Regions from separate parts of the Gordonia sp. N1V genome, predicted to be linked through region 1. Evidence: riboswitches for the same ligand, from Rfam matches in the RefSeq annotation. Region 1 holds a riboswitch; the other holds the start of a gene.
What was found. Region 1 has a riboswitch for cyclic di-AMP ahead of P3L18_RS00970 (C40 family peptidase). Riboswitches for the same ligand answer to the same signal wherever they lie in the genome.
Positions count from the first base shown of each region.

Region 2: linked by a shared signal. The riboswitch ahead of P3L18_RS13760 (transglycosylase family protein) and the one ahead of P3L18_RS00970 (C40 family peptidase) in region 1 are both predicted to bind cyclic di-AMP.

Region 1 covers NZ_JARJDD010000001.1:214,613-221,686, forward strand. Annotated here, with positions in the region: gene P3L18_RS00960 (hypothetical protein) at 1-1,311, opposite strand, end outside; gene P3L18_RS00965 (NlpC/P60 family protein) at 1,337-2,416, opposite strand; gene P3L18_RS00970 (C40 family peptidase) at 2,559-3,146, opposite strand; cyclic di-AMP (ydaO/yuaA leader) riboswitch at 3,163-3,332, opposite strand; gene P3L18_RS00975 (DEDD exonuclease domain-containing protein) at 3,938-5,806, shown strand; gene P3L18_RS00980 (Lrp/AsnC ligand binding domain-containing protein) at 5,811-6,089, shown strand; gene trpD (anthranilate phosphoribosyltransferase) at 6,122-7,074, opposite strand, start outside.
Region 2 covers NZ_JARJDD010000009.1:99,657-106,730, forward strand. Annotated here, with positions in the region: gene P3L18_RS13735 (protein kinase) at 1-877, opposite strand, end outside; gene P3L18_RS13740 (hypothetical protein) at 1,059-1,262, shown strand; gene moaC (cyclic pyranopterin monophosphate synthase MoaC) at 1,276-1,812, shown strand; gene P3L18_RS13750 (molybdenum cofactor synthesis domain-containing protein) at 1,809-2,288, shown strand; gene P3L18_RS13755 (molybdenum cofactor biosynthesis protein MoaE) at 2,341-2,790, shown strand; gene P3L18_RS13760 (transglycosylase family protein) at 2,924-3,535, opposite strand; cyclic di-AMP (ydaO/yuaA leader) riboswitch at 3,543-3,717, opposite strand; gene P3L18_RS13765 (MoaD/ThiS family protein) at 3,979-4,227, opposite strand; gene moaA (GTP 3',8-cyclase MoaA) at 4,232-5,347, opposite strand; gene P3L18_RS13775 (flavin reductase family protein) at 5,344-5,922, opposite strand; gene P3L18_RS13780 (hypothetical protein) at 5,954-6,175, opposite strand; gene P3L18_RS13785 (cold-shock protein) at 6,486-6,899, shown strand; gene P3L18_RS13790 (DUF2771 family protein) at 6,922-7,074, opposite strand, start outside.

The sequences.
Region 1 (7,074 bases):
GGTCGGCAGATCGGCCGGGGTGTCACCGGCCTGCACCGCGGCCGCGAGATCCGGGGCGGCATCGGCGGGACGTGTGTAGGTGCCCTTGCGCCCGACGTACTCGGCCACTCCCTCGGTGAGCCACATCGGCGCGGTGGTCGCGGTCTGCGCGCGGGTGGCGACGTGGGTGAGTTCGTGACGCAGGACCACGCCGAGTGCCGGTGCGGGCAGGTCACGGGCCACCGGGGTGAGCAGGACACGCTGGCCCGTCACCGAGCCGGCGGACAGGTCGAGGTGGGCGTAGATGGTGGCGGCCGCGGCGGTGTCGGTGGCCGAGGCGGCCAGGGCGTGGAATTGGTCGTCGGCGGCGGTGCTCACCACCACCGAACGCTGGGGCCACCCGGTCCCCCAGAACGCCGATACCGCGGCGATCGCGCCGGGCAGCAGGGAACGGATGCGGGCAACCATCTCGGCGGTGGGGCCGGGCGCCGTCGAACCAGGGGCCACAGAGCCGGGAGCCACAGAGTTGGGCGCCACAGAGTTGGGGGCCGGTGCGCCGGAGGTGGCCGCGGGATCGTCGGCGCCGTCCGGATAGGACGCGATGACCGAGGTGCCACCCGCGGTGGGAACGTCGGCAACGGCCAGCGCCGGCAGGTCCCACATCTGCGTCGGCGGTGCGGGCTCACCGGCCAGGGTCGAGTCGCCGACCAGTTTCCAGGTGTCGTCGTAGCGGGCGGCGACGAGCTGGGTGTCGATCACCACCTCGTCCTCGTCGATGCCGGGGGTGCTCACACCGCCGAGCGCGACGTGCAGTTCGACTGGAGCCACCCAGGTGTCGGAGCTGCCCTGCTGATCCAGCCGTGCCTGGACGTCGGCGCCGACCAGGGTCTCGACTTCCTCGGTGGGAGCGAGCTGGTAACGGAACTCCTTGAGCTGCAGCCGTTTTCCGCGTCCCGGCGTGTCGGGGCGACGCACCGCCGACGACAGGTTGTCCTGTACGGTCTGCAACCGGGCGCGCAGCGCCGGATTGATCGACGGGTCGAGCAGCGCCGCGAGCTGATCGGGGGTGCCCGAGCGCAGCGCGGTCGACAGCGCGTCGAGGAGCTGTGTCACGCCCTGGGAGCGCTGGTCCAGATAGACGTTGCTCGTCGACACCGGTGCCGACGACGAACTCGTGCCGGAAACGACACCGTCACCGTCGCCTCCGCAGGCCGTGATCAGCAGCGACGTGACGACGAGCACCGCACCGGCGCTCGTGGTCACCCCGGTGCGCAGGGTCGCCCACCGCGGGCGGAGCACGCCCATCGCCCACTGCGGGCGGAGCCCGCCCATCGCCCACCGCGGGCGGAGCACGCCCCTAGTACCGACGCGCGGAGTTGTACGGTCCCGCGTCGTCGATGGGGACGACCTTGACCGGCACACCGAAGGTGGAGGCGTGGATCACGTAGCCGTCGCCGACGTACATGCCGACATGCGTGGCGTCGGGGTAATAGATGATGAGATCGCCGGGCTGCAGATCCTGGCGCGAGACCGGCGTGCCGCCGGCGAGTTGCGCCTCACTGGATCGCGGCAGGAGCTTGCCCGCCTGCTTGAACGCCCACACCATCAGGCCCGAGCAGTCGAATGAGTCGGGGCCGGTGGCGCCCCACACATAGGGATCGCCGATGCGGGTCAGCGCGGCCTGCACGGCGACGAGTGCGGGGGCTGTCCCGCGGGGTACGGCTGCGGGGTCGAAGTCGAAGCGCGGCCCCGCGAGCGCGGCGAGCTGCTTACCCGTCAGGCTCTGGTAGATCACCCGGATCTGGGCGGCCTGTAGCTGCAGTTCGGCCTGCTTCTTCTGCAGATCGCCCCGCACGCGTTCGGCGTCGGAGACCGCGCGGGTGGCTGTCGAGGCTGCCGTATTCGCGGCGTCGCGGTCCGAGACGGTTTGGGCGCGCACCTTTTTCAGCGCCGACAGATCGGCGGCGGCGCGACGCGAGACCATCTCCAACCCGGACATCTGGTCGAGCAGGGTCTGGGGCGAGTTGCTGGTGAGGACGGCGTAGAGCCGGTTGGACCGGCCACCCATATAGCTGATGCGCACCAGCGAATCGAAGCGCGTCTGCAGCTCGTTCAGCGACACCTGGGAGCGGTCGAGTGAACTCTGTGCGGCAGCGGCGGCCTTCTTGGACTGCGCGACGATGCCACGCTGTTTGTCGTACTCGATCTGCGCGTTGTGCATCTGTTCGGCCGAGGTCTCGGCCTCACGGCTCAGCGAGGTGTAACGCGCCAGCAGCTGATCCGCCGATTGCGGCGGGTCGGCCACGGCATGCGGCGTCCCGAACACCGCACCGATCTGCGTCAACGCGACCGCGAGCACCGCGATCACGGTGGTCAACGCCAGGCGCGCCGATCGGTTGGGACCGATCGCCGATCCGGCTCCCACGATTGTCACCACATTCCCCTTGCCACTTCCCCACGGACCCGGGCTCGTCACCTCTGCCTCAACCGGGGCGTCGTAGTCCTCGACGCGTTCGGGCGAATCGCGCTGTGCGCGATCCGCCCGAATACATGCTCACACGTTCTCACCGAGAGCGGGATCAGTATCGGCGAACCCCGGTCAGCGACCATGCGTTGACCGACGCCTTCTGCACCGGGACACCCTCGGTGGAGGCGTGGATGAACTGGCCGTTGCCGATGTAGAGACCGGCGTGGCTACCACCGTTGAAGATCAGGACGTCGCCCGGCTGCGCGTCAGCGTAGTTCACCGCGCGTCCACCGCCGAGCTGGCCGTAGCTGTCGCGCGGGATCGTCTTGCCGGCCTGCTGGTAGGACCAGTAGACGAGACCGGAGCAATCGAAGGCATTGGGGCCGGCGGCGCCGTAGACGTAGGGCGCGCCGATCTTGGTTTCCGCGGCACGAACGGCCTTCTCGGCAGCACTCTGCACCGGGGCGGTGATACCGCCACCACCCGGGCGGAACTGGTTCGGAACCTGATTCTGATCGATGCCGGGCACCGTGAACTTGCCGAGATTCGGGATCTCGATGGTCGCACTGGGCGCCGGAGCCGGTGCGGCAAGGGCCGGACCTGCGGCTACGGCGAGCGAGCCGACGGTCAGCGAGCCCGCGATCATCGCCTTCTTGGCGATGCCTCCGCGATTCGGCTGTTCCAAACGATGTTTGGCCACGAAACGAGTTCTCCTTTGGTTCTCCCTTGACCGCCTACCGAGTTAGCTGTCGGGTTCGGGCCGAGAGAATGGCCCTACGCGATCCGGACACAACTGTGTCCAGGGCGCGACTCACCCCAATCCGGATTGCTCCGAAAACGTGTGGTTCCCCGGTTCGTCCGTCGGACGATTGAGCGGTGATCTCCCCAGACCGCTTCGGTTTGAAGCGGGACGCTCTGTGAAGGTCTCGGAAAGGTTACGAAATCGGATGCGTGTCTGTCCACTAGGGGACAAAGGGCCCGATTCGCAGTGACGGCTAACCGGCTCGCAGAATCCGCAGACCCGGGCGCGAACCGGGTCCGCATGCAGGGCCGATGGCAAGTTTTGCCGATCGTGCAGACGCCGTGCTCACCATCGAAGCAGCAGCGAACACATCGACCGCGGAGCAGATCTCGGCGTCGGAATCCCCCACCTCGCGGGCCACCCGTCGACCACCGAGATCGTCCCCATCACCGCTGGTCACAGGCTCTACGAAGAGGTTCATCATGCAGCCGTCACACGCACGGTGACGGCCCGGGCAGCTGGCGCAGTCGATGTACATTTGTGATCTCCATCTCACTTGCTGTCTGTCGGACGTGTCGGCGGGCGATTCATCCCGGTCCGCCCGTCCCGGCCCGTTGCGCAACGGGCCGGGCGAGCTCCGGTGTCGACCACCGCAGCCGACAGTAGAAGTGGCCACCGACAGAATCGGCGCGCCGCCGACGACGGGCCCGAGAACACACCGATCACAGCAGCCACTCGCACCCCAGCCAATGCTGTCGGTGGGTCGAACTAGTGTTCGCGGCGTGGTGGTTGATACGGCTCAGCTCTCCTTCGCCGACCTCGGCGCAGGAGCAGACACCGACGACGCGGGCTTCGGCGAGCAGTCCCTGTTCGATACGACGATCGTGGTGGTCGACCTGGAGACGACGGGGGGCGATCCGGCCCGCGACGCCATCACCGAGATCGGCGCGGTGAAGGTGCGCGGCGGCGAGGTGCTCGGTGAGTTCGCGACCCTCGTCGACCCGCAGCGGTCGATCCCGCCGCAGATCGTCGCGCTGACCGGGATCACGAGCGCGATGGTCTACGACGCCCCACAGATCGGGGAGGTGTTGTCCTCCTTCGTCGAGTTCGCGCGCGGATGCCTGCTGGTGGCCCACAACGCGCGCTTCGACATGGGATTCCTGCGCCACAACGCCGCGCGGCTCGACCTGGCCTGGCCGTTCCACACCAGCTTGTGCACCGTCCGGCTCGCGCGCCGCGTGCTGACCCGTGACGAGGCCCCCACCGTCCGTCTCGGTGCCCTCGCCGACCTGTTCGACGTCTCGGTGCGTCCGACGCACCGGGCCCTCGACGACGCCCGCGCCACCGTGGAGGTCCTGCATCGGCTCCTCGAGCGCATCGGCAACCAGGGGGTGCGCACCTACGCCGACCTGACCGCTTATCTACCCCGCGGCAACCCCCGCCTGCGCGCCAAACGCCATCTCGCCGAAGGACTTCCGGCACGACCAGGGGTCTACCTGTTCCGTGGACCGTCCGCCGAGGTGCTCTACGTGGGTACCGCGACGGATCTGCGACGCCGGGTGATGTCGTACTTCAACGGGTCCGACCCACGACCCCGGATCGCCGAGATGGTCAACCTCGCCGTCCGCGTCGACCACGTCGAATGCGCCCACGCACTCGAGGCCGGGGTCCGCGAACTGCGGTTGATCGTCGCGCACACGCCCGCCTACAACCGGCGCTCCACCCGTCCCCACCGTGGCTGGTGGATCACGCTGACCGGCGAGCGATTTCCCCGACTGCAGATCACCCGAACCCCCGGCACCGACTCCGTCGGACCGGTCGCCAATCGCAACCGCGCCGCCGAGATCGCGGAGCTGATCTCACGAGCCGCCGGACTGCGCACCTGTCGGGCCCGGATGCCGGGCGCCGCGACACATCATTGGTGCCGGACCCCCGCCGACGGTGGCGACGTCCTCGGCGGGTGCGCCGCGGCCACCGACCGTCCACTGACGGTCACCGACTACGTCGGCCGGGTACAGGCCGCCCACGATCTGCTCTCCGGCCGCGACTCGGCTCTGTTGTCAAGGCTCATCGACGAACTCGATCGGCTCACCGACGCGCAGATGTTCGAGACCGCGGCACGTCACCGCGATCGCGTCGCCGCGACCATCGACACGCTGGCACGCTGTCAGCGACTCTCGGCGCTCTGCCGGATCGCGGAGATCGTCGTCGCCCGGACCGACGGCGCGGGTGGTTGGGAGTTGGCCGTGATCCGACACGGTCGGCTGGCCTCGGCCGGGCACGCCCGACGGGGCGTGGCCCCCATGCCGGTCGTCGACGCGTTGGTCACCTCCGCGGAGACGGTGCTACCCGGGGAAGGGCCGCTGCTGGGTGCGTCCCCGGAGGAATCGGCACTGCTGTACCGGTGGCTCGGCGAGCCGGGCGTGCGGATCGTCGCCGGCTCCGAGGGATTCGCGTCACCGGTCGGATCGGCCGCGTGCCGCGGCGAGTGGGCGGCCGCGGCGCGCTCGGCCGCCGAGACCGCCGTGCCCCGCCGCCGGACGCCGGCCCCGCACCCGAAGGCCGTGGCGCAGCGCGCAAAGGCGGTACGGGCCGGGGGGATCCACGCCCTAAGCTGATGCCATGATCACCGCCATCGTCCTCATCCACGCCGACGTTCACCGCATCCCGGAGACCGCGCAGGCGGTCGCCGACATCAGCGGCGTCGCCGAGGTGTATTCGTGTGCCGGCGACGTCGATCTCATCGCCAAGATCAAGGTGCGTGACCACGCGGAGATCGCCGACGTGGTGACCGGCCGGATCAACCGGCTACCGGGGGTGACCCACACCGCCACCCACATCGCCTTCCGCAGCTACTCCAGCTCGGAGGTCGAGGGCGGCTTCTCCATCGGCGAGGAGTAGCGCGAGTCGACGTGACTCGAGGTGTGACCTGTCTACGGCCGACCGGCCAGCTCCTGTGAGCGGGCGGCCCACCGATCGAGCAGCGCGGTTGCGGCCCCGGAGTCGATGACGGCCTCGGCGCGCGCTTTCGCCGCCACCATCGCCGTGGTGAGGCTGTCGACGCTGTAGGCCTCGGTCATCTCCGCCGACACGATGGCGCCCGCGGCGTTGAGGACCACCGCGTCGCGGACCGGTCCCCGCGCCCCGGCGAACAGGTCGCGGGCGATCGCGGCGTTGGCGGTGGCGTCGCCACCCTGCAGCGCGGACAGCTCCACGAGTTCGATCCCGAGTTCGCGCGGATCGAAGGCGAGTTCGACGACCCGGCCATCGACGACCTGCCACACCGTCGAGGTGCTGGTCGTCGTCAGTTCGTCGAGTCCGTCGTCGCCCCGGACCACGAGCACGGCCGCGTCCCGTTCGGCGAAGGCCTGGGCGAGCACCGGTGCGAGATCGGCGAAGGCACAGCCGATCAGCCCGCGGGAGGGACGCGCCGGGTTGGTCAGCGGTCCGAGCACGTTGAACACCGTCGGGATGCCGATCTCCCTACGCGGTGGCCCCGTGAAACGGAACGCCGGATGGAAGACGGGCGCGAAGCAGAATCCGATCCCCAGCTCGTCGACGCAGCGACCGACATCGGCGGCCCCCAGGCCGATCGACACGCCGAGCGCCTCGAGGACGTCGGCGCCACCACTCTTCGACGACGCCGCGCGATTGCCGTGTTTGACCACTGCGACGCCGGCTGCGGCGATGACGACGGCGGTCATGGTGGAGATGTTGACGGTGTGCGAGCGGTCGCCGCCGGTGCCGACCACGTCGATCGCGGGCCGGGACACGGTCACCGGTACCGCGTGCTCCAACATCGCCGCGGCCAGCCCACGCAGTTCGGCGGGCGCGGCGCCCTTCATCTTGACCCCGACCCCGAACGCCGCGATCTGTGCTCCGGTCG
Region 2 (7,074 bases), on a different contig from region 1:
TCGACTGGTGCGATGGCGGTGTGGGGTTGCCCCGCCCCTCGAATGCTTGACCCCGGCCCTCGAATGCCTGACGCAGCGCCGTCGAGAACGACCGGCAGTCGGGGTAGCGGTCGGCGGGATTCTTCGACAGTGCCTTCGCGATCACCGGATCGAGGGTGCCGAGATCGGGGCGTAGCGAGCTGATCGGTGGGATCTGTTTGGTCAGATGCGCCATGACCAGTGCCGAAGGCGTGGTGGTGGTGAACGGGGCCTGCCCGGTCAGGAGCTGGAAGACGGTGCACGCCAACGAATACTGATCCGAGGAGGCTGATGCGTCGTGACCCTCGATCACCTCGGGGGCACAGTAGGCCAGCGTGCCGATGAAGGCACTCGTCGCGGTCAGTGACGTCGAGTTGACGAGTTTGGCGATGCCGAAGTCCAGCACGGTGACCCGGGCGATCTGACCGTGTTCGTCCCGGCTGACGAAGATGTTGGCCGGTTTGACGTCACGGTGGATGATGTTGCGCCGGTGGGCGTAGTCGAGGGCGTCGGCGACACGGGTGGTCACCTCGATCACGTCCGACGGGGAGATCGCGCCGTGGGTGAGGTCGGCGCCCTCGAGGTAGTTCATGGTGAACCACGGGGTGCCGTCGGTGTTGATGCCGTACTGGTGGATCGAGATGATGCTGGGGTGATCGAGCGCCGCGGTGGTGCGCGCCTCGTTGGTGAAGCGCCGCTGGAAATCGGGGTCGTGCGCACCGGCCAGCGAGATGACCTTCAGGGCCTCCCGCCGCAGCAACTGCGGGTTCTCGACGAGGTACACCTCACCCATCCCGCCCGAACCCAGCAGGGACACCACCTTGTAGCCGGCGACCTGCGAACCTGGACTCAGAGGCACGATTCTTCCTTCGATCGGGGGTGGACCGCTGGCCTGTGACCTTACCCAACGTGCTCTGAGATCGGCCTTCGTATCATTCGAACGATGGGCCCACGACGCGGACGTCGGTGATGAGACGACGCGGGCGTCGGGGACCAAACGGTGAGCGCACCGCGTGCCGCGGAGCACGCCGTGGCACAATATGCGCGTGGCTGAGAGCAATTCGAAGAAGCACTACGTGGACAACGGCTGGCCGAAGGCCTCCGACGGCGACGGTCCCGAGCACGCGGTCTCGGAGTTCGCGGCCGCGCTGCCCGGCGCGTTGTCGCCGTTCGGCGAGGTGGAGTTCCCGCTGCCGGCCGACGAGGTCAACTACATCAACCCCAAGACGGTCATCAACCGCTGAGCGCGGTGACCGAGTGAGTGCGGTGCCCGATCCGCAGTCGTCTGCCCGGTTCTCCCACGTCGACGACTCGGGTACGGCCCGCATGGTCGATGTGGGGGACAAGTCGGTCACCCAGCGCCGCGCCGTTGCCGGCGGCACATTTCGCACCAGCACCACCGTCATCGACCTGCTGACCTCGTCGTCATTGCCGAAGGGTGACGTCCTCGCCACCGCGCGGATCGCCGGGATCATGGCGGCCAAACGCACCGATTCGCTCATTCCTCTCTGCCATCAGCTTGCGCTGTCGTCGGTCGACGTCGACTTCACGATCGGCACCGATCACATCGACGTGACGGCTGCGGTCACCACCGCGGGCCGGACCGGCGTGGAGATGGAAGCACTGACCGCGGTGGCGGTGGCCGGACTCACGCTGCACGACATGGTCAAGGCCGTCGACCGTCACGCACGCATGGACGGAATCCGGCTCCTCGAGAAGTCCGGCGGACGGTCCGGTGACTGGCACCGAGGAGACGAGCGCGGGCCACACGCGGACCTCGGGATGCAACCATGAGCACGCAGCGCATCGCGCGGATCGTCGTCGCCTCCACCCGGGCCTCCCGTGGTGCCTATCCCGATCGCACGGGCCCGATCATCGCCGAGTGGCTCACCGACCACGGGTTCACCGTCGACGAGCTCGACGTCGTCGCCGACGGCCCACCGGTGGGTGATGCGATCCGGGCCGCGATCTACGCCGACGTCGACCTCGTCCTCACCACCGGCGGGACCGGGCTCGCACCGACCGACCGGACCCCCGAACAGACGCGACTGCTGCTCGACATCGAGATCCCCGGTCTCGCCGACGCCATCCGCACCGCGGGTCTGCCGCAGGTGCCGACCGCGGTCCTCTCCCGTGGCACCGCCGGGGTCGCCGGCACGACGCTGGTGGTCAATCTGCCCGGCTCGACCGGCGGTGTGCGCGACGGCCTTTCGGTCCTCGCCACCGTCCTCGACCACGCTCTCGACCAAATCCGCGGCGGCGATCACTGATGAACTCGTGTCACCGATTGAATGGTTGTCACCGTTTGAATGGTTGTCACCGATGACCGCCGGCAACCCGGTGGTGGTCGTGCACACGGCGGTGAGCGTCGACCCGATCGCACTCGCCGACCACGAGGCCCGCGTCGTCGCGGCTGCCGATGGACATGCCGGCGCGGTCGTCGGGTTCGTCGGCGCGGTCCGCGACCACGACGGCGGCCGCACGGTGACGAGTCTGTCGTATTCGGCGCACCCGGACGCCCCGCGCGTGCTCACCGAGGTGGTCACCGAGATCTGTGCGGCCGCCGACGGCGTCCGGGCGGTCGCGGTCTCCCATCGGGTGGGTGACCTGTCGGTCGGCGACGTCGCCTTCGTCGTCGCCGTGGCCGCCGATCACCGCGCCGAGGCGTTCGCGTTGTGCGCGCGACTCGTCGACGAGGTCAAGGCGCGCATACCGGTGTGGAAACACCAGTTCTTCGGCGACGGAACCGACGAGTGGGTCGGGTCGGCCTGATCACGGGCATCACCTGATACAGGTCACCACCTGACACCGGCCACAACCGACACACCCCCCGACAATTGGAAAAGGGCCCCGCACGGCGTCGAGCAACGTGCGGGGCCCTTCGTCAGGGCTGAACCGATCGGGTTCAGGGGAGCGGGACGAGTCCCTTGTTCTCGTTGAACAGGCGCAGCTGATCCGGGGTGAGCTGGTAGCCGCTGTCCTTGGCGGCCTTGAGCAGGTTCTGCACCTCGGGGCTGACGCCGGCCTGGCTGACCTGATCGATCGCCTGGTCGGTGCTGGTGGCGTTCGGGGTGTTCGCGAGACCCTTGGCGGGCGCCTGGGGCGCATCCGGACGCGGGGTGTCGGCCGGGGCGGTCCGCGGGGTGGCCCCCGACAACCCGGTGCCGCAGACCGGCCATGCGCCCTTGCCCTGGGTGGCCAGGACTCGCTCGGCGACGGTGATCTGCTGCTCCTTGGAGGCCTGGTCGGCGCTCGGCGCGAACTGGGTGCCACCGTTGGCGGCCCACGTGCTCGGGCTGAACTGGAGTCCACCCTGGTAGCCGTTGCCGGTGTTGATGGCCCAGTTGCCACCGGACTCGCACTGGGCGACCTGATCCCACTCGGAATCGGAGGCGGCATGTGCCGAGCCGGTGCCCAGCAGGGCCGCGCCGCCGCCGAGAACGGCTCCGGTCAGCGCGATCTTCGCGAAGGTCTTGGTTGCGGTGGTGGTCGACGGCTTGCGGTGACGTCCGGACATAAGTCGAATAACCTCTCTCCACGCGCCTGCGAGGTCAGCTGTCGGGTTCGAGCGAGAGGTGCTCGGTCACAATCGCCGTGCGGCGACCGGACTTAACCCCAAGGGCGTCTGTCGACGTCCGTTCTTCCTTGCGGAAAAGGGTGGGTCCCCCGTCCTCGTTCCAAGATGTGTGCTCGTCATTCCACCGGAGGAACGAGGCTCGGCGCGACCGGTGGAAATCTTGGTGTGTTGTTTGCTGTGCTGTGACCTTCTGTGAAGGACGCTTCGTACAGTACGACGTCTGAGAGCGGGAATCACCCCGTCCTGACAACCCATTTTCGGCGTGCCGGTGGGTCTTTGGGCCCTGTTTCGGTGTCCGTGCAGTTCACGGGCGTGACGCCCGGTTCGTGTCCATCTCGTTATTGACTCGTTATGTGATCAAGCTCACAAGTGAGCCGGGTGTGTCAACCCCCGGCGAACGGGGGGAGAACGTCGATCGTGTGCGTCGGACCGAGGCGCCGCGTGCGGTCGCACAGCGCGATCTCGTCGCGCAGATACGAACACCGCTCCAACACCCGCGCCAACTCCGGATTATCGGCTGCCAGAATGTGTTCGAGCTCACCGAGAGTGATGTCCTCGGCGATGTCGCGCACGTCGGATTCGGTCTTCGCGGCCGCGGAGGCGGCGGCGAAATAACGGATCGTCACACGCATCCGCTCAGCCCCCGATCGCCGACATCGGACGGTCCGGCTGCCGGAATCCCGCGGTGTTGACCGCGTGCCCGGCGCGCTTGGCCCAGGTGTTCTCCCGCCACAATTGCGCGATCCGACGATCGACGTCGAGCTCGTCGTCACCACCGCCCCGCAGCACGGGCATCAGCGAGGTCTCGGCGTCGGCGAACAAGCAGTTGCGCAGCGCCCCGTCCGCGGTCAGCCGGGTCCGGTCACAGTCACCGCAGAACGGGCGCGTCACCGACGCGATCACGCCGACGCGGGCAGGTACTCCACGGGCGTCGGTGTGGCCATCGACGAGGAAGGTCTCCGCAGGCGCACCTCCACGCGGCACGGTGTCGGGACGCAACCGGAGATGCGCCGACAGCACGTCGAGGATTTCCGTCGCGGTGACCATCCGCGACCGATCCCACCGATGTCCGGCGTCGAGCGGCATCTGCTCGATGATCCGCAGCTGATATCCGGCGTCCAGGCAGAACCGGGCGAGGTCGACCAGTCCGGCCAGGTCCCGACGATCGGGGACGACCGCGTTCACCTTGATCGGATACAACCCCGCGCGACGGGCGGCGTCGAGGCCGGCGAGGACGTCGGGCAGCCGATCACGTCGGGTGATCTCGGCGAACCGGGCGGGATCGACGGTGTCCAGCGAGACATTGATGCGCGTCAGCCCGGCCTCGACGAGACCGGCGGCACGGCGCCTCAACCCGAGGCCGTTGGTCGTCATCGCGATCTCCGGGCGCTGCGGCAGCGAGGTGACGGCAGCGATGATGTCCTCGAGGTCGCGGCGCAGCAGCGGCTCGCCTCCGGTGAACCGGACGGTGCGGATGCCGAGGTCGGCGACGGCTATCCGCAGCACCCGGATGAACTCGGCGGTGGTCATCACCGACTCGGTCGGCAACCAGTCGAGGCCCTCGGCGGGCATGCAGTAGTCGCAGCGCAGATTGCAGCGGTCGGTCACCGACACCCGCAGATCGGTGGCCACCCGGCCGAAGGTGTCGCGCAGCGGCCCGGACGTGGGTGCGGTCGACGCCCCGGACCGCGCCTCGTCCGCCGCGTGCCGTAGCACCGACGGCAGCGGCAGGCCGAGATCGACGACGGTCATCGGCGCGCGGGATCGTCGTCGGGAATCCGTGCCTGTAGAGCACGAAAGGTGCTGGCGTGGAACACGAGTGGCTCGACATCCGGGTCGGCGTCGAGACGCCGGATGCGCAGCAGCACCAGCAGGTGATCGCCGGCGGGGATCTCACTCTCGATCGTGCACGACAGGTGAGCGGCCGCACCCGGGATGAACAGGGCTCCGTCGTCGGAACCGAGCGGCTCGATACCGTCGAACCGTCGCGGTGCCGGACCGGCGAGCTGACGGCACAACTGTGCCTGGTCGTGGGCGAACACGCTGACACCGACGGTGCCGGCGTCACGCAACCGCGGCCACGTCGTCGAGGTGTTCTGCACGCACACGCTCACCAGCGGCGGATCCAGCGACACCGACGTGAACGCACTCGCGGCCATCCCGACCAGTTCCGGGCCGGTTGAGTCTGTGGGCTCGGAGGACTCCTGGGACTCGGGCGCGCCACGATGGCAGCAGACCGCGACCACGCCCGACGGAAAACAGCTGTACGCCCGCTTCAGCGCACCCTCGTCCGATGCCGGCGCGAGAGCGGCGTGGGTGGCGATCACCGAGGGTCGATCGACAGAAGCCGACACACGATCACCGGGCCCCGCGGCCCGACCGCAACGCGTAGACGACGCCCAGCAAGAAGCCCAGCGGGGCGCACATTGTCAACAGATACACCGCGGTCGGAGCGGTCTCGCCGTGATCGGCCACCGGGGTGACGAACAACGCGATGATCGCGAGCACCCCGATCACGAACACCACGCCGGCCACCTGCAGCAGTCGCGACGGGGACGACTCGCCGGCTCCCGGCGTCAGCGAGCGACGATCGCCGTGTGCCTTCGGCCCGCTCGCTTCGCTCCCGGCGCCGGCCACACCCGGCCCGCTCGCTTCGCTCCCGGCGCCGGCGCCGTGCTTCCTCTCCATGGTTTCCACGGTAGAGCACCCGGGGTGACGATGACGGTGTCGTGCCCGGTCAGCGCGCGGCTCACGCTGCCTCGAGAAACCGTTTTGCCCATTGGCTAGACTGGCATCACCAGGCGCCTTGCTCATTGTCGTGGGTCAGGGCGCCCTTTCATGTGGTGGATCGACCGCATGCAACAACGACGTTCGAGTGAAGGTGAGCACAGTGCCGAGCGGCAAGGTGAAGTGGTACGACGCCGAGAAGGGCTTCGGTTTTCTCGCACAAGAGGGCGGCGAGGACGTGTACGTGCGTTCGTCGGCGTTGCCCGACGGCGTCGAGGCGCTCAAGCCCGGCCAGCGGGTGGAGTTCGGGATGGCCGCGGGGCGTCGGGGCCCGCAGGCATTGACGGTCACCGTGCTCGAACCCGCGCCAAGCGTCACCAAGAACACCCGTGAAGCCGCGCGCAAAGAGGTCAAGCGGCACAGCCCCGACGAACTGCATGGCATGGTCGCCGACCTCATCACCCTTCTCGAGGGCAAGGTGCAGCCGGATCTGCGCAAGGGTCGCTACCCGGATCGTAAGACCGCACAACGCATTTCCGAGGTCGTGCGCGCCGTCGCCCGCGAGCTCGACAGCTAGGGCATGTCTCCCAAGCTCACCCTCACTTGGGCGGCGCGGTGTCGGCGGCGATCAGTCCGCGCGCGATGTCGGTCGACCCGTCCGGGTTGGTCGCCACCGCAGATGCCGCGGTGATCGTCACGCCGAGCAGCACCCGGTCCGGGCGCGACCGCAGGGCGACCGTGTAGGTGGTGTT